Regions from separate parts of the Ruminococcus sp. CAG:57 genome, predicted to be linked through region 1. Evidence: predicted binding sites of a transcription regulator. Region 1 holds the regulator's gene; the other holds the start of a gene.

Region 1 (8,610 bases):
TGGGATAGGCTCGGAGATATGCAGGGTGCTTGCTGAGGACGGCTGGCAGGTGGCTGTATGCTACAAGAATGGCAGGGCAGCGGCGGAAGCTTTGGTATCTGAGCTTAAAGAGCGTGGCTTATGTGCAGAGGTTTTTTACTGCGACATTGGCGACAAGGACAGTATAGATAAATGCGTGGCGGAAGTCAGGGACAGTTTGGGCTTTGTTACGCTTCTTGTAAACAACGCAGGCACAGCGGATATAGAGCTTTTCACTGACATGACTGACGAGAAGCTATGCGAGATGATGAACGTGAATCTGCTTGGTGCAATGCGTATGAGCAGGGCGGTGCTTCCTGAGATGATAAGGGAACACAGTGGAAATGTGATAAATATAACCTCAGTATGGGGCGAAAAGGGAGCTTCCTGCGAGGTTGCATACTCGGCGGCAAAGGCTGGGCTTATAGGATTTACGAAGGCGTTGGCGAGGGAAGTTGCCATAAGCGGTATAAGGGTGAACTGCGTATCCTGCGGAATGATAGACACGAAAATGAACGGCGAGCTGACGGAGGAAGATGTTCGTGTGATAGTTGATGACATACCGGCAGGCAGGATAGGCAAGCCGAGAGATGTGGCGAATGTTGTGCGTTTTCTCAGTGGAGAGGGAGCAGATTACATTCACGGGCAGGTCGTCAGAGTTGACGGTTGCTGGATATAGGTCACTCGCCGTGACGGGCATTTTACGCTGCAATTTGTGATATGATGTAATTTTGCACCGCTTTTTGAAATGTGTAGGGGAGCGATGCAATTTCTGCTTTGCAGAAATGCGACGTCCCTACAATTCTGAATTTCTACAAGTTTTGAGAACGGGCGAACGATGTTCGCCCCTACAGATTATTCGGGCAGGTTTGTTGTGCCGCAAAATCGCTACGCTCGGTGCTTTATTTTTACCTCATGCTTGTGTACAACTTTGGTCTGCTATGCCAATTCCTCACTCCTCATTCCTCACTCCTCATTTAGCTTCGCCGTGTATACTCTCCACACACATCTGCATATACTAAGTTAAAACATTTTTCCCCATCAGGACAAGGAGGTCAGTATATGGATTATCTTATGCTTGTGGATAAATTCAATCCCATAGATATGGGATTTTACGATCGTGTGGAGTTGACAGAGGTGAACGGCAAGTTTATGGAATCTCAGGCAGGAAACAGGCTCAGGCTTCTGCTCAAAAAGGCGGAAGCTGACGGCATAAAGCTGAAAATTATTTCCGCCTATCGCTCTTTTGAATATCAGCAGATGCTTTGGGAGCGTGAAGTATCTCACGAAATGTGGGGCGGTCTGAGTTATGAAAAGGCTGTGGAAAAGGTGGGCAGAACTCTCGCTCTCCCCGGGTCAAGCGAACACAACACCGGGCTTGCTGTGGATCTCGGCAGAGAGGGTGACAATGATGTGAGCGACGATTTTTACAAGACGCCTGAATCACGGTGGCTTTGTGCAAATGCCGCAGATTTCGGCTTTATCCTTCGCTATCCTCGCCTTAAAGAGCAGATGACCGGCATTGATTTTGAGCCGTGGCATTATCGTTATGTGGGCGTTGAAGCCGCTCGTATCATTGCCGCAGGCGGGCTTTGCCTTGAGGAATTTCTGCACTTTTACTCGGAAAAATATATCTGAAAATCCTGTGAAAATAATTGACAGAAAGAGCATTGTGTAGTATAATTATAACAAAGCTATGAGCGATAGCCGCAAGTTTTTGTATGCTATTGCGAAAGAAAGGAAGTTTTGTTATGTCAAACTATTCAAGAAAAAAGTCGTTCTGGACTTTAATGGGTGCGATGATACTTGTTGTTGCGTCAACTGCGCTTTTTGTATACAAATATTTTGAGGATAAGGAGCATGCCGAAAAGTGGAAAGACTATGAGGAGTGCGGTATACAGTAAATAACAGACAGCTTTAAAGGCACTGCTTTTTGTGAGCAGTGCCTTTGTATATCAACACAATTCATTGATGTAAAGTTTATCGAAATCGCTGAAAAAGCGTGCTTGCACTTGAAATGCGGTTTGAAATGTGATATAATAGTCGTAATGACCTGATGACAAACTTGTTCTAGGGAGGGACGTTATAATGCAGATAAGAGAATCAGCTGAAAATTATCTCGAAACGATACTTATTCTCAGCCAGCGCAAGGGCAAAGGCGAGGTAAGAAGCATAGATATAGTAAACGAACTTGAGTTTTCAAAGCCGAGCGTAAGTGTGGCAATGAAAAATCTCCGTGAGAACGGCTATATAACTGTCGATAAGGACGGTTATATTCGTTTGACAGACAAGGGCTTGGAGATAGCCGAGAAAATGTATGAGCGTCATACGTTGCTTTCACAGTGGCTCATAAAGCTTGGTGTTGACGAGAAAGTTGCAGTAGAGGACGCTTGCCGTATGGAACACGTTATCAGTGCGGAGTCCTTTGCGGCTATCAAAAAGCACACAGGTATGGCTTGATAAGATGATAATTGCCGTGGGCCTTCCTGCGGCATTTTTTATTGCAAACAAAAAGGAGAACAGCTTTGTGCCGTTCTCCTTTTTCTGTTATTTGAATTTGTCTTTGAGCTTGTCAAAGAATGTTTTGCGCTTTGCGTAGTTCTTTTCACCGAGAGACTTTTCGTAGTCACGGAGCTTTTCTTTCTGCTCTTTGGTCAGATTGCGTGGAACTTCAACTGTTACACGAACGTAGTGGTCGCCGTGGTCGTTTCTGTTTACCTTCTTTATGCCCTTGCCTCTCAGACGGAACACTGTGCCTGTCTGTGTACCCTCCGGCACTGTGTATTTTACCTTGCCATCAACTGTAGGAACTGTTATCTCGTCACCGAGAGTAGCCTGTGCATAAGTAAGCGGTATCTCTGTCCACACGTCATAGCCGTCACGCTCGAAAATAGGGTCAGGTCGAACTGTAATGTTGATGTGCAGGTCGCCGTTAGGACCTCCGTTTATACCGCAGTTGCCCTCACCGCCTACTCTAAGTGTCTGACCATCGTCGATGCCGGCAGGAACGTTTATCTCCTTTTCAGATACCTTCTTTACTCTGCCCTGACCGTTGCAGGTATGGCAAGGGTTGTCGATTATCTGACCCTTACCGCCACAGCGACTGCAAGTCGTGGTCTGAGCGATGTTTCCGAAAGGCGTTCTCTGTGTTATCCTTACTGTACCAGTGCCGTGGCAGTCAGGACAGGTCTTAGGCGAAGAACCTGCGGCTGCGCCTGTGCCGTGACAGTCAGGACATTTTTCGGCTCTGTTTATGCGAAGTTTCACAGTCTTGCCCTTGCAGGCTTCCATGAAGTCAAGAACAACGTTCGCTCTTATATCCTCGCCGCGTCTTGGTGCGTTAGGGTTAGCAGAACGTCCGCCACCGAAGCCACCGCCAAATCCACCGAAAATGGAATCGAAAATATCGCCCATATCGCCAAATCCGCCGAAGCCTCCTGCACCTGCTCCACCGCCTGCACCGTAGTTCGGGTCTACGCCTGCGTGACCAAACTGGTCATATCTTGCTCTTTTATCTTTATCTGAAAGCACCTCATAAGCTTCATTTACTTCCTTGAACTTCTCCTCGCACTCTTTGTCGCCAGGGTGAAGGTCAGGGTGATACTGCTTTGCAAGCTTACGGAATGCCTTTTTTAATTCATCGTCTGTGGCAGTTTTAGAAACGCCAAGCACTTCATAGTAATCTCTTTTTTCAGCCATATAAACGCCCATGCTCTGTAAGCTGCAGATCGTGAAAGTCTTGGGGCATGGGCTTGCCTCCTTTTTGTAAGTATAGTCCTTTCACGCTTTTCACACAGCCTTTTAATACGGCAATAGCCCCTGCTCGAAAAATCGGAGCAGAGGCAGCCGTTATAATTTATTCTGCGTCAGTAAATTCAGCGTCTATAACGTCGTCGCCACCGTTGTTTGAAGCGCCGCCGTTGTTGCCACCATTTGCTCCGCCCATGTTGTTAGGGTCAAAGCCTGCGGCACCGCCTGCTGCCTGCTGTGCCTGTGCAGCCTGCTGATATACCTTAGTTGCAACGCCCTGGAATGTTTCCTCAAGCTCCTTGTGCTTAGCCTTGATAGCCTCGATATCAGTACCCTTGAGGGCTTCCTTAAGAGCGTCTATCTTAGCCTGACAAGCTGACTTGTCAGCAGCGTCTACCTTGTCGCCGAACTCGCCCAGTGACTTTTCAGCCTGGAAGCAAAGCTGGTCAGCAGCGTTTCTTGCGTCAACGTCCTCTTTCTTCTTAGCGTCCTCTGCTGCATATGCCTCAGCTTCCTTGACAGCCTTATCTATATCGTCCTTAGACATATTTGTTGAAGAAGTGATCGTGATGTTCTGCTCCTTGCCTGTGCCAAGATCCTTAGCGGAAACGTGTACGATACCGTTAGCGTCGATATCGAATGTTACCTCGATCTGTGGAACGCCTCTTGGAGCAGGAGCGATTCCGTCAAGTCTGAACATACCGAGCTGTTTGTTGTCCTTAGCGAACTCACGCTCACCCTGAAGTACGTTGATATCAACGGCTGACTGATTATCAGCGGCAGTTGAGAATATCTGTGACTTCTTTGTAGGTATAGTTGTGTTTCTCTCGATGATCTTTGTGCAGATACCGCCCATTGTTTCAAGACCAAGTGACAGTGGAGTTACATCGAGGAGGAGCAGACCGTCCTTAACGTCGCCTGCGAGAACGCCGCCCTGATATGCAGCGCCAAGTGCTACGCACTCATCTGGGTTGATGCCCTTGAATGGCTCTTTGCCAAGGAATTTCTTAACAGCTTCCTGAACGGCTGGTATTCTTGAAGAACCGCCGACCATAAGGACTTTCTGAAGCTCGTTAGCTGACAGACCTGAGTCTGAAAGTGCCTGACGAACTGGTCCCATTGTTGACTCAACAAGGTCTGCTGTCATTTCGTTGAACTTAGCCTGTGTAAGTGTCATTTCAAGATGCTTTGGACCTGTAGCGTCTGCTGTGATGAATGGGAGAGAGATAGTTGATGAAGCAGTAGAAGAAAGCTCTATCTTAGCCTTTTCAGCAGCTTCCTTGAGTCTCTGCATTGCCATTTTATCACCTGAGAGGTCAACGCCCTCAGTCTTCTTGAACTCTGCAATCATCCAGTCGATAATTCTCTGGTCGAAGTCGTCGCCGCCCAGGTGGTTGTTACCTGCTGTAGCAAGAACTTCTGTAACACCGTCGCCCATTTCGATGATAGATACATCGAATGTACCGCCGCCCAGGTCGTAAACCATGACCTTCTGATCCTCTTCCTTATCAATACCGTAAGAAAGTGCAGCGGCTGTTGGCTCATTGATGATTCTCTTAACTGTCAGACCTGCGATCTGACCTGCGTCCTTAGTAGCCTGTCTTTGTGCGTCTGTGAAGTAAGCAGGAACTGTGATAACAGCCTCTGTTACCTTTTCGCCCAGATAAGCCTCAGCGTCAGCCTTCAGCTTCTGAAGTATCATAGCTGAAATTTCCTGTGGAGTGTAATCCTTGCCGCCCATGTGAGCCTTGTAGTCAGAGCCCATATGTCTCTTGATAGAAATTACAGTGTTGTCATAGTTTGTAACAGCCTGTCTTTTTGCTACCTGACCGATAAGTCTGTCGCCGTTCTTTGAAACGCCAACTACTGACGGAGTTGTTCTTGCACCCTCGCTGTTAGGGATAACAACGGCTTCGCCGCCCTCCATAACTGCTACACAAGAGTTTGTTGTACCTAAATCTATACCGATGATTTTGCTCATAAGATCAAGTCCTTTCAAAATTTACTTAATTTATATCAAGACCTTAAGTCCCGATGTCTTTGTTTATGGGTTTGCTACTATTACCATTGCGTGTCTTATTACCTTGCCGCCTATGGTGTAGCCGTTTTGAAGCACCTGCGCCACAATATTTTCACCCAGGTCAGGGTCGTCAACTGTGCTGACCGCCGTTGCAACGTTCGGGTCAAATTCCTTGCCCGCAAGCTCCATGACCTCAACGTTGAGTTTTTTCAGAGCGTCGCTGAACTGATTGAAGATCATTTCAACACCCTGTTTATAAACTGCGTCCTGAGTTTCTGTGCCTAACGCTCTTTCAAAGTTATCAAACACCGGCAGGAAGCCGTTTATCACATTTCCCTTTGCTGTGTCTGTAAGCTCCAGTCTTTCCTTTGCGCTTCTTTTTCTGAAGTTATCATATTCAGCCATAAGTCTGAGATACTTGTCATTTGCTTCGGCAAGCTCTTTTTTCAGCTTTTCTGTTTCGCTCTCCTCCGCCTTTTTCTCTGTATCCTCAGTGGCATTTTCTGCGGTATCCGCCGCTTCTTTCACTTCTTCGCTTTCAGCAGAGGTGTTTTCCTCTTTTTCAAGCTCGGTGTCCTTTTCAGTTTCCTTACTCAATTTACGCCGCCTGCCTTTCTTTTTATTCGTTTTCGTCATCTTCTTTGTTTTGCTCTTGTGGCTTTTCGGATATCATTTCCGATATCTTTCCTGTGAAATACTCGAGATATGGGATAAACTTCGCATAGTCGAGCCTCATAGGACCTATAAGCCCCAGCGCACCTGCTGTTTTGCCGTCCTTTGAGAACGGAGCTGTTATAATAGAGGAGTTGTGGATAACAAACCCGTCACGCTCAGGGGAGAACATAACGTGAAGCCCTGAGAACGTTTCGTCAATAAATCCTTTAAGCTCCTTCTGATTATCGAGAAAGCTTATTATCTCATTTTGGTTGAAGTCCTTGCAGGTGAGAAGATTACTCTGACCTTTGATAGACACGCTGCTCATTTCCTTTGTCATCTTCATTATCTCGGAAACAAGCGGTGAAAGGGTCATCATGTACGTTCCCATTGCTTCTGTGAGCTTTTCAAGATAAGCGTCCGAAAGACTGTCGATAGGCACGCCGTTGAGATTTTCCTTTACGAAGTTATCAAAAAACTCAAGCTGATCCTGACTGAGGTCGAACTCCAATCGGCAAACCTTATTCTTAATAGAGCCGTTGGACGTTATCATCAAAATAACGTACATTCTCTTTCCTGTAGGTATTACCTCTACCTTTGAGATAAGCGAGAACTTTGGCGTTGCGTTTGCGACCACCGCCGCACATTTCGTAAGATCCGCCAATGCCATTGAAGCCTTGTTCACAAGGTCTTCCTCTGTGACATATTCCTGCGGTATCATTGAATCCAGCATCTTCTTTTCATTTGCTGTAAGCTGGTTTTGTTCCATGAGCTGGTCAACATAAAGCCTGTAGCCTTTATATGTTGGTATTCTGCCTGCGGAGGTGTGTGGCTGTTCGAGATAGCCTTGCTTCTCAAGCTCTGCCATTTCATTTCTTATGGTCGCTGAGGACGCTTTGACGTGAGCCATTATCGCCTTTGAGCCTACAGGCTCGCCAGTTACGATATATTCATTGACTACCGCTGAAAGTATTTTCAGCTTGCGGTCGTCCATTTGCTCACCACCCGTTCTTCTTGTTAGCACTTATTGTATTTAAGTGTTAGCACTCTTTCTTCTCGAGTGCTAAGTATAGTTTATACCCTTTTGACGATTTTGTCAAGGGGTTTAAGACTATTTTTCTCACAAATTTTAAAAATATTTGAATTTCTTTTCCGTCATATTGCACAACACTTTGCTGAAAATGCAAAAAAGCGGGCAGACCGCAGTGGTCTGTCCGCCCGATGTTGGAAAAAGATCAGATAAAATTATTCTTTTGTATAAGCAGAAAGATCAGGAACAGTAAGCAGGCTGTCGTCTGCTTCGCCTATGGAATCTACAGTGAAGTAAACTGCGCTTGATTCGTCAGCACCCTCTGGGAGCAGAACTACCTGCTTAAGGTCATATGTAGCGCCGTCAAAGCCGTAAACTATCTGACCCTCACCGCCTGAAACACTGCTGTCGAGGTTATAATACTCGTGAACAACGTTTGTTGTTGTGTCAATATATGCGTGGTCAAAATCGAGTGTCGCACCGAAAAGTATGTCGGCTGACTTCCACTGATTTCCGTCGTCGTCCTCGATACTGTAGGTGGTCGTGCCTTCTGAAACGTTGTAAAGCTTTCCGTCGCCAGGGCAAACTGTGTATGACTTCATGCCCTGAACTGTGAGTGCCTGATAAGCCTTGCCGTCCTTTATGCAGATAGTATACTTTGTGCCGTTGTTTGTCATCTGACCTGTAAGGTTAGCAAGATAGTTGCCCTCATACTTGTCTTTCATCTGCTCGAAAGCTCTGAAATCGCCGTCAACGTCATAATCTGTTGTGCCAACATTTGTGACAGCACTTTCGTCTGCAGTGCTTTCAGCAGGAGCGGCAGACTCTGCGGCAGCCGTTGTTGTAGTAGTTGTTTCAGCCTTTGAAGAGCTTGCAGTATCGCTCCCAGTGCAGCCTGCCATTGCTGTACACATTGCCAAAGCTGCAATAATAGTTACCATTTTCTTGTTCATAATATTTTGCCTCCGAAAAAATGACAAGAATTACTCGGCTGACTCAGCGCCTGACTCAACATCGAGTTCAGCGTCATAAGGGATATCTTCAGTGTCCTTATCGAAAGACTGCTCTGTCCAACTGTCAAAATCGTCAGGGAGCTTGACTTCAACGTTTTCAGTTGTGAATGAGTTTACTGTAACAG
Region 2 (8,610 bases), on a different contig from region 1:
TATCAAAACGAAAATGGGTAATGAGTATACACGTTTTGCAATAAAGGTTATTCTAAGTAATCCCGTATATGCTAAGGCTGATAACGCTGTCCTTAAATTTTTTGAGAATAAAGGCTCGACAATATACGCAGAAGACACCGAATTTGACGGAACTAAAGGAATGATGGTTTATAATAAAACCAAGCAAGAGAAGAATACCAGCCATAAAGTTAAACCTTACAATGAATGGATTGTAGCTATTGGCGAACATGAAGGTGTTATAGATGGAGCAGACTGGGTAAGTGTTCAAAATATTCTGGATAAAAATAAGGATAAGAACTACAATCGCCCACGCAGCCATTGTGCACTGCTTTCTGGATTGCTCAGATGCAAATGCGGTTCTATAATGTACCCTCGTGTGGCAAAAACTTATAATGAACGAGGAGAAAGAAACTTTGCGTATGCGTGTAAGATGATGCTTAACTCAAATCGACAAAGATGCAATGTAAAACGAATAAACGGCAACTTTCTCGATGATCTTGTCTGGGAGCAAATCAAAGCTCTTACATCGGATAAATCTGAATTGGCAGAGCAGCTAAAAAAGGCACAGGGCAATTTTGAAAGCGACGAACAGCCTGTACTTAAAGAACTGGAGCAGATGAAAAAAAGGCTTAGCGACAATAAACAAAAACAAAAGAACCTTATAAATTTTATTGCCAATAACGGAAGTAAAATGTCGCCTGAAATGTCCGATGACGCTAATGAGCAATACCGAAAGCTTGAAAACAGCAACAAAGAGATCAGCTCAAAAATAATCAAGCTTGAAGAAGTTGTCGCACAAAGCGAGCAAGCATTTGCTAATTTCAAAGATCTTGCAACTCGCCTATCTGAATTTTCAGCAGCCTTAGATACCCAAACCACCTTTGAGGACAAACGTTACGCTGTGCGGCAAGTCATAGAACACGCTGAATGGGATGGCAAAAATGTAAAATTATTCTTTACTGGCAATAGAACAGTAGAACTTCAGGATATAAAGGACGAACTTGCAAACTATAAAAAAGCCCACAGAAAACGGGCAAAGACAAGCTCTGATGAAAATACGACATTAGGTGAGGATAGCGAACGAGATACTAATGCACTTCCGATCCCAGAAAAAGTCTGCCAACGATATCCACTTTGACGAGCCTGTTGACTCCGATAAGGACGGCAATCAGCTTTGCCTTATCGACATAATCGCAGACGGAGAGGACGTTGCCGACAAAATAGAGCTTTCCATTCGCAGTGAACAGCTCTACCGCTATATCGAAAGCTCTCTTGATGAGCGTGAAAGACAGATAGTCACTCTGCGCTATGGTCTTTTCGGTCAGCCACAACTTCCGCAGCGAGAAGTCGCAAAACGCCTTGGTATCTCACGTTCCTATGTTTCAAGGATAGAAAAGAAAGCCTTGAAGCTTCTTAAAGACCGCTTCGATAAGCAGTGATAGGCGTTGACGCAGTAGGGGCGAACAGCGTTCGCCCGCTGATTATCATATTATGTCATGACATTGTTTTAGCACTCATAAAGTTAATGCGCTAGCACTCATATAATGAGAATGCTAAAATTCAGCTAATGTTCACAATATCTTCACACAATGAACACATAGCAGGGGTATCATAAAGACAATGAAGAAAGGAAATGATACCAATGGAAGAGCAGAATAAATGATAAAAGCTTACAAGACAATTTAAGATATAACACATCAAGGAGGAATTTATATGTTTGGACTTACACCATTTGAAAGAAAGAGCTACGACCTGTTTAACGCATTCCATGATTTTGAGAATGATTTCTTTGGAGAAAATGCACTCCAGAGCTTCAAGACCGATATCAAGGACGAGGGCGACAAATATGTAATGGAAGCAGAGCTTCCGGGCTTTGATAAAGACGATATCAAGCTTGACATCTCAGGCAACGATCTTGTTCTTACCGCTGAGCATAAGGCAGAGACAGAGGATAAGAAAGACAAGTATATCCGCCGTGAGAGGACATACGGTTCTTATCAGAGAAGCTTTGACCTTACGGGCATTGATACCAACAATATCGCCGCAGAGTACAAGAATGGTATCCTGACCCTTGACCTGCCAAAGATGCAGGATGTAAAGCCTGAAACCAAAAGACTTGAGATAAAGTGATTTAAGTAAAGCCTAGGCTTTGAATGAGGCGATACCAATGGGTCACGATATGATTTGCAATAGGTTTTGCTAGAATAAAATATCCGTGAGAGCGAAATGCCCCCACGGATATTTTTTTGTTATCACGATTTTTTCTCACGGCTTTTGAGCCATATTTTTCGTATTAGTATGGCAAGTAAAATTCCTGCCACTGCACCGCTTGTGTCGATAAGAACATCACCCACCTGCCCTGCACGCCCCGGCACGAAAAGCTGATGTATCTCATCGCTTGAAGCGTAGATGCAAGAAAAAACTGCCGCAAAAAGCCCTCTGTATCCAAGCTTTTTCACCATAGCAAGATTTATGAACGCCAGTATTCCAAGCAAGGCGTATTCGCTGAAATGCGCAAGCTTTCTTATGATGAACGTGGCGGTGTCCTTGTATTCCGCCTGCGCTGTAGTGTCAAGGCTGTCATATACAGGGTTGACAAATTCTATCACTGTGTTAAACACCGCATTTGATTGCTTGTTTGACTCGTCAGCATTGTTTGCCGAGAACATGAATATCACCACGCACCACAGCACAAGTGCCGACCCTTTAAGTATTATCTTTATCCTGCCTTTTGAAGTTGCTTTCAATGTAGCCTTTCAGCTCCTCTTTTTTGTTTTCCACCTTTTCGTCTATAACACCGTTCAATGCAAGCTCCAGCCCGATGCCGATATCCTTTCCGCCAAAGCCCATTTGTAAAAGATCCTTGCCGTTTATGTCAAGGTCGCAAATGTGGATACACTCGTTGTCCTCTTTTATCTCTATTGCAAGCTCTGCGATATGGTCAAGTTCTGCAAGCTTTTCCTGCCGTTTGTAGTCAGACTGGGCATATGTGTCAGCCCTGCGAACTTCCAGATAATCCATAACAAAGTCAAAGTCATGCTGAGCCATAAATCTCCGCACCGACTTTTTCGTGGCAGGTATCCTGTTGTCATGCTCCCATATAAGCTCATAAATATATTTTGCCGAAGCGTTGTCTATCCTGAGCCTTTTTAATATCTTCTCCGCCATGTAAGCTCCCTCGAACTGGTGCTTTTTAAAGTGCGAAATGCCGTTCTCGTCAACAGTGTGCATTCTCGGCTTGCCGATATCGTGAAGAAGCATAGTAAGCTTCATCTGCCACTGTGGTCTGACGTTCTCAACGCTCAAACAAATGTGACCGTAAACATCAAGAAAATGGTGGGGATTGTTCTGCCTGAAATCAAAGCTTTCCCGAAGCTCAGGTATGAACACCGCTATGACCTCACGATAGTCAAGCAATATCTTCCTTGCACCCTTTCCACAGAGAAGCTTTTTAAGCTCCGACGCAATGCGTTCGGCAGAAATGCTTTTTAAAAGCTCACGTTGTTCAAGTATAGCCTTTGAGGTCTTTTCCTCGATCTCAAACCCAAGGCATGAAGAAAATCTCAGCCCTCTTAATATCCTCAGAGCGTCCTCGTCAAAACGCTTTTCAGGTTCGCCAACGCATTTTATAATGCCCTTTTCAAGGTCGCCTTGTCCACCGTAAAGGTCAATAAGCCCCTCTTTTGGTGAGTATGCCATAGCGTTCACAGTAAAGTCACGACGTTTTAAGTCCTCCTCCAGCGAGCTTTCAAATGTCACCTGAGCAGGCTTTCTATGCCCTATATACTCTCCGTCACTGCGATAACAGGTTATCTCCACCGGCTCGCCCTCTATCAAAACAGTGAGCGTGCCATGCTTTAGCCCGGTTTCAATAGTGCGGAAATTTGCGAAAACTTCAAGCATTTTGTCAGGGGTGCAGTTTGTGCAGACATCGTAATCATGAGGCTTTTTGCCAAGCAAACTATCTCTTACACAGCCACCGACTATATATCCCTCGTAGCCGCACTCATTCAGCCTGTCAAGAGCCGTCTTGACAAACTGCGGAATAAAGATCTCCAATTTACTGCCTCCCTTTATAGTTTTGTGAATTATGTGGGACTTTCGGGTCATAATATTTACATGAATATCTCGAAAATAATTGACCCCAAAATCTCACGGAGAGCGTTCCTCGCCCTCACGGGTATAGTGAGCGCACTTATGCAATCTATCTTGAATTTGCCGTGGCTTGCGTTTTTTATCTTTGCTCCAATGGTGCATTGCCTGTCAGTCTGCCATGAAAAAAGGGCTTTCAGGCTTGATTTTCTGTGCTTTTTTGTACCATATTATCTTTTTCAGCTCACTTTTATGCTCACCATATGGAAAATATGTCCTCTACCGTCCTTTGCCTCTATACCTCTTGCCACTTTAGCGTGGTTAGGTCTGACCTTGTGGGAGTGTATCCTTATGTATCTTCCACTGAGCCTTTTCCTGCCCCTGCGACCGCATCTCAAACACCGTTTGTCTGAGATAGTTTTGCTCTGCCTGCTTTTGACAGCAGGGGAGTGGCTTCAAGAGAAAGTTCCGATTTTGGCGTTTCCGTGGTCTGCGGCATGGCTAGCTGTAACAAGTTCGCCGCTGCTTTTGCAATCCGCCACGCTCATAAGCTGCCGACTTACAAGCTTTATAATTTTCCTGCTCAACGGTCTGCATGGGGAGATATATACAAGCAAAAAGCGTTTTGCCTACACCGCCTTTGCACTGCTTTTGCAGGGGGCAAATTTAAGCTATGGACTTTATTCCATAAACCTCGACAAAAAGCTTGATAACATCTACCCTCAGATAGACGTTATCTGCGCACAGGATAGTCTGGAGGGCAGGGAAAAATCAGACCGTAAAGCCCTTGACTCAGCACGCTCCTATCTTTCTATAATGGAAAGCTGTTGGCGGTGGGGTACTGATCTTGTTCTGCTTCCTGAAACTGCCGTGTCGAAAGACTATGACGAACAGCTAAAAGAATTTTCCCTTATATCAGACTTTGCCGCCACCCATGGGTGTACCCTTGTGACAGGCTCGTTCTATCTTGAAAACGGCAAGGATTACAACGCTCTTTTCGCCTATGATAAAAACGGCATTGCGTCTTCGCCCTACCTGAAACAAGTGCTTGTGCCTTTCGGTGAAAAGACACCTTTTGCAGGCATTTTCCACCTTGACACTATGAGCGAATGTGCAGACGAAAAACGCACCAAGCCCCTCGCCTCAGACGGCATGACCATAGGCTCTGTTATCTGCATAGAGTCCATTTTTCCAAGCCTTGTGAGCCGACAGAAAGAGCAGGGCGCACAGATAATTTGCGTTTCCACCAACGATTCATGGTTTGGCAAAAGCTCCGCCCGTGAACAGCATTACCGCCACTGCATAATGCGAGCCGTTGAGAACAGAAGATATGTCCTCCGTGCAGGAAACTGCGGAATATCAGCGATAATATCTCCCACAGGCGAGCAACTGTCCGTAAAATCGGACAAATCAAAAGGTGCGGTGTGGGGAAAAGTTACCCTTATTGGCAGGTAACTTTTTTTACCACTCTATCTCAAAAAGTCTAGCCATATAAGGTCTGTCAAACTTAACAGAAACATTGCCTGTCGCCTTTGAAAACTCCACAGGGGTTTCGCTGAAATCAGGATAAATGCACTTCACCCTTGCGTCAACACCCTTGAGGAAGTCGATAGGCAAAACGCAGGTGTCGCTCTTGCCCTCTCTCCTCCATACGGCAAGATAAGCCTTGTTGCCGTTTCTCAGACCGAGAGATACCCAGTCGTCCGAAAATTTGGACAGTCCCAAGCTCCAGAACGGCACTGCTTCCTTTATGTCCGCCCTTATCTTCTTGTAAACGCTGATAGCCTCTTTAACAAGCGCCTTGCGCTCAGGGTCGATGTTGCCAAGGTGACCGCTCTGGTGGATACGCAGAAGCATTGCATTTATCATGTTGAAAACAACTTCTTCTCTGTCACCTGATGTGATAGGATAAGCCCAGATAGCCGATTGCTCAGGGCAAAGGGCAGTAGGGGAGTTCGCCGCAATGGTGCAGTATTTTTTGTAATCGTCTTGATCTGATGTGGACTGAATGGAGTATCTTGAAAGCATCGCATAGTCCATTCTGAGTCCACCGCTGGAGCAGTTTTCTATAATAAGGTCAGGGTGACGAGCAAAAACACCGTCAAGCCATTCAAGGTAAGCCTTTTCATGACCCCACAGACCCTCGCCAACGCTGTCGCAGTTCTGCTCAGTGCCTATACCAGGCTCTATGTTGTAATCCATTTTTATGTAGCCAATGCCGTATTCCGAAACGAGCCTGTCTATTACCTCGTCAGCGTGAGCACGGACTTTCGGATTCCTGAAATCAAGCTGATAACGGCTTCTGTCATAGACTCTCTTGCCGTGACGTGTGAAGAACCAACTGTCATCGCAAACGCTGTCCACAAGCGGACACTTTATTCCCATGACCTCTATTTCAAGCCAAAGCCCAGGTATCATGCCCTTTTTGCGGATATAGTCGGCAACTTCCTTTACGCCGTTAGGGAAACGCTTTCTGCTCTCTTTCCATTCGCCGACCTCGTCCCACCAAAAGCCGTCAGCATACCAGCCTGCGTCAATGCAGAAATATTCACAGCCTGCTTCTGCCGCAGCGTCCACAAGGGGAAACTCCTTTTCTGCCGTAGGGTCGCCCCACAGACAGTTCATGTAGTCGTTGAATATTACCGCAAGCCTCTGATTATCCTTGTTGCGGCGACGTATTTTTCTGCGGTATTTCGTCAGCTCGCCCATAGCCTTGTCAAAGCTTCCTGTCACCGAGCCTACTGCACATTTCACGCTTTCTATGCTCTCATTAGGCACAAGGTTTTTGTACCAGTGGGACTCTATCTCCGACGGACCAGAAAGCTGTAAATAGAAGTGTCCTCCCACGTCCGAAAGCTCCCAGTGCCAAGAGCCGTTTTGCTCTATCTGCCAAAACAGCACCGAGCCTGCTTCGGTGTTTTCAAGCACACCCATTGGTATGTATTCCTTTGCCGACCAGTTTCCAACGTTTGTGCAGGCAAATACCTTTGATGAACGCTGTTCCGTAGGCTTTGCAGAGGACGCAAGCCCCACCTGTTCAAGGGTGTAGTCCTGCCACTGCAATTCACGCTGCCATGAGTTGTGGCATACCCATATCTTCATCTTGTCCTCAGGCTTTTTAAGCCCCTCTTTTTCTACGCCCGTCAGCGCAAAGGAGGACATATATTCAATGGTCTGTACCTCGCTGCCCTTGTTTGTAAGGGTAGTCCAACAGCGTACAACAGACGTGCCGGTGTAAAACTGATAGTGGGACACAGCCTCAAGACCTGTGCCCTCATCAAATGTCACAAGTTCAAGCTTTCTGCCATGGTCATTGTTCACATCACGGAAGTCCTTGAACTTCATTCTCCAGCCTGGTGCGGTCACGATATATTTGTTTCCGTGACGCTCGTCAGGGCGGTCGATACCGCTCGCCTGTATCTCTACAGGTCTGAAAGTTTTCAGCCCCATGTATGAAGCCGTCTTGGCTTCATCAAAAGGCAGAGCAGAGAAGTGCAGAAGCTTCGCCTCGTTGTCGTCTGTTATCTCAAATACTATATTAATGCCGTTTTCATATATCTCAATACGTTTCATATGGCGTATTTCCCTTCGTGATCTGTTTATCTGTACATATTATCGTACACTTATATCATTTTCGCAAGCTCGTCAAGTATCCTGTGAGCGTCTTGCTCTTTGGTCATAATAGGCAGCTCCACAGCACCGCCCTCAGTGATAAGGGTGATAACATTAGTGTCCGTCTTGAAGCCTGCACCAGCGGTCTTTAGTGAGTTTGCGCATATCATATCGCAGTTTTTGTTGGTGAGCTTTTTCTCAGAGTTCTTGATAACGTCCTGAGTTTCCATAGAAAAACCGCATATGACCTGACCGTCACGTTTGTGCTGACCTAGATAGCCGAGGATATCCTTCGTGCGTTTTAGCTCTATCTTCATGTCATCGTCAGACTTCTTTATCTTGTTGTCAGCCACCGCAACAGGCGTGTAGTCAGCCACAGCCGCCGCCTTTACGATAATATCCTGCTCAGGAGCAAGCTTTGTGACAGCTTCAAACATATCCGCCGCAGACTTTACGTTCACAACGTCCACGAACATAGGCGGCAAAACCTCCATGTGACCTGCCACCAGCGTCACCTTTGCACCTCTTTGCATAGCCGCTTTAGCCACCGCACAGCCCATTTTTCCGCTTGAATGATTAGTGATGTACCTCACAGGGTCGATAGCCTCCATGGTCGCACCAGCCGTAACAAGCACATTTTTGCCTGCAAGATCCTTCTCAAAAGCAAGCTCCCGAAGAATGTATTCAAACAACACCTCAGGCTCAGGCATTCTGCCGTCGCCGTCATCACCGTTTGCAAGCATACCTCTGTCAGGAGCGATCATCTCGTAGCCGAAACGTTCAAGCTTCCGGATATTGTCCTGCACAATAGGATTGTGATACATATTGTGGTTCATGGCAGGGGATATCATTTTCTTGCAAGGGCAAGCCATGACAGTGGTGGTG

The links. Region 1 encodes HrcA, which represses chaperone genes, less so after heat shock. Its sites were predicted from a motif close to TGTTAGCACTCNNNNNNNNNGAGTGCTAACA; they were not measured.
Region 2: a site for HrcA is predicted at 1,550-1,580, ahead of QVO88_RS05740 (Hsp20/alpha crystallin family protein). Genes of this name have one in related genera too.

Annotation. Positions count from the first base shown of each region.
Region 1 covers NZ_FR890735.1:18,737-27,346, reverse strand. Annotated here, with positions in the region: gene fabG (3-oxoacyl-ACP reductase FabG) at 1-697, shown strand, start outside; gene QVO88_RS06660 (M15 family metallopeptidase) at 1,081-1,656, shown strand; gene QVO88_RS06655 (hypothetical protein) at 1,770-1,922, shown strand; gene QVO88_RS06650 (metal-dependent transcriptional regulator) at 2,107-2,478, shown strand; gene dnaJ (molecular chaperone DnaJ) at 2,566-3,717, opposite strand; gene dnaK (molecular chaperone DnaK) at 3,875-5,749, opposite strand; gene grpE (nucleotide exchange factor GrpE) at 5,813-6,385, opposite strand; gene hrcA (heat-inducible transcriptional repressor HrcA) at 6,408-7,466, opposite strand; gene QVO88_RS06625 (hypothetical protein) at 7,688-8,425, opposite strand; gene QVO88_RS06620 (hypothetical protein) at 8,456-8,610, opposite strand, start outside.
Region 2 covers NZ_FR890718.1:33,882-42,491, reverse strand. Annotated here, with positions in the region: gene QVO88_RS05750 (recombinase family protein) at 1-1,159, shown strand, start outside; gene QVO88_RS05745 (sigma-70 family RNA polymerase sigma factor) at 1,113-1,460, shown strand; gene QVO88_RS05740 (Hsp20/alpha crystallin family protein) at 1,735-2,151, shown strand; gene QVO88_RS05735 (VanZ family protein) at 2,274-2,768, opposite strand; gene QVO88_RS05730 (CCA tRNA nucleotidyltransferase) at 2,728-4,080, opposite strand; gene lnt (apolipoprotein N-acyltransferase) at 4,141-5,568, shown strand; gene QVO88_RS05720 (glycoside hydrolase family 36 protein) at 5,575-7,686, opposite strand; gene coaBC (bifunctional phosphopantothenoylcysteine decarboxylase/phosphopantothenate--cysteine ligase CoaBC) at 7,737-8,610, opposite strand, start outside.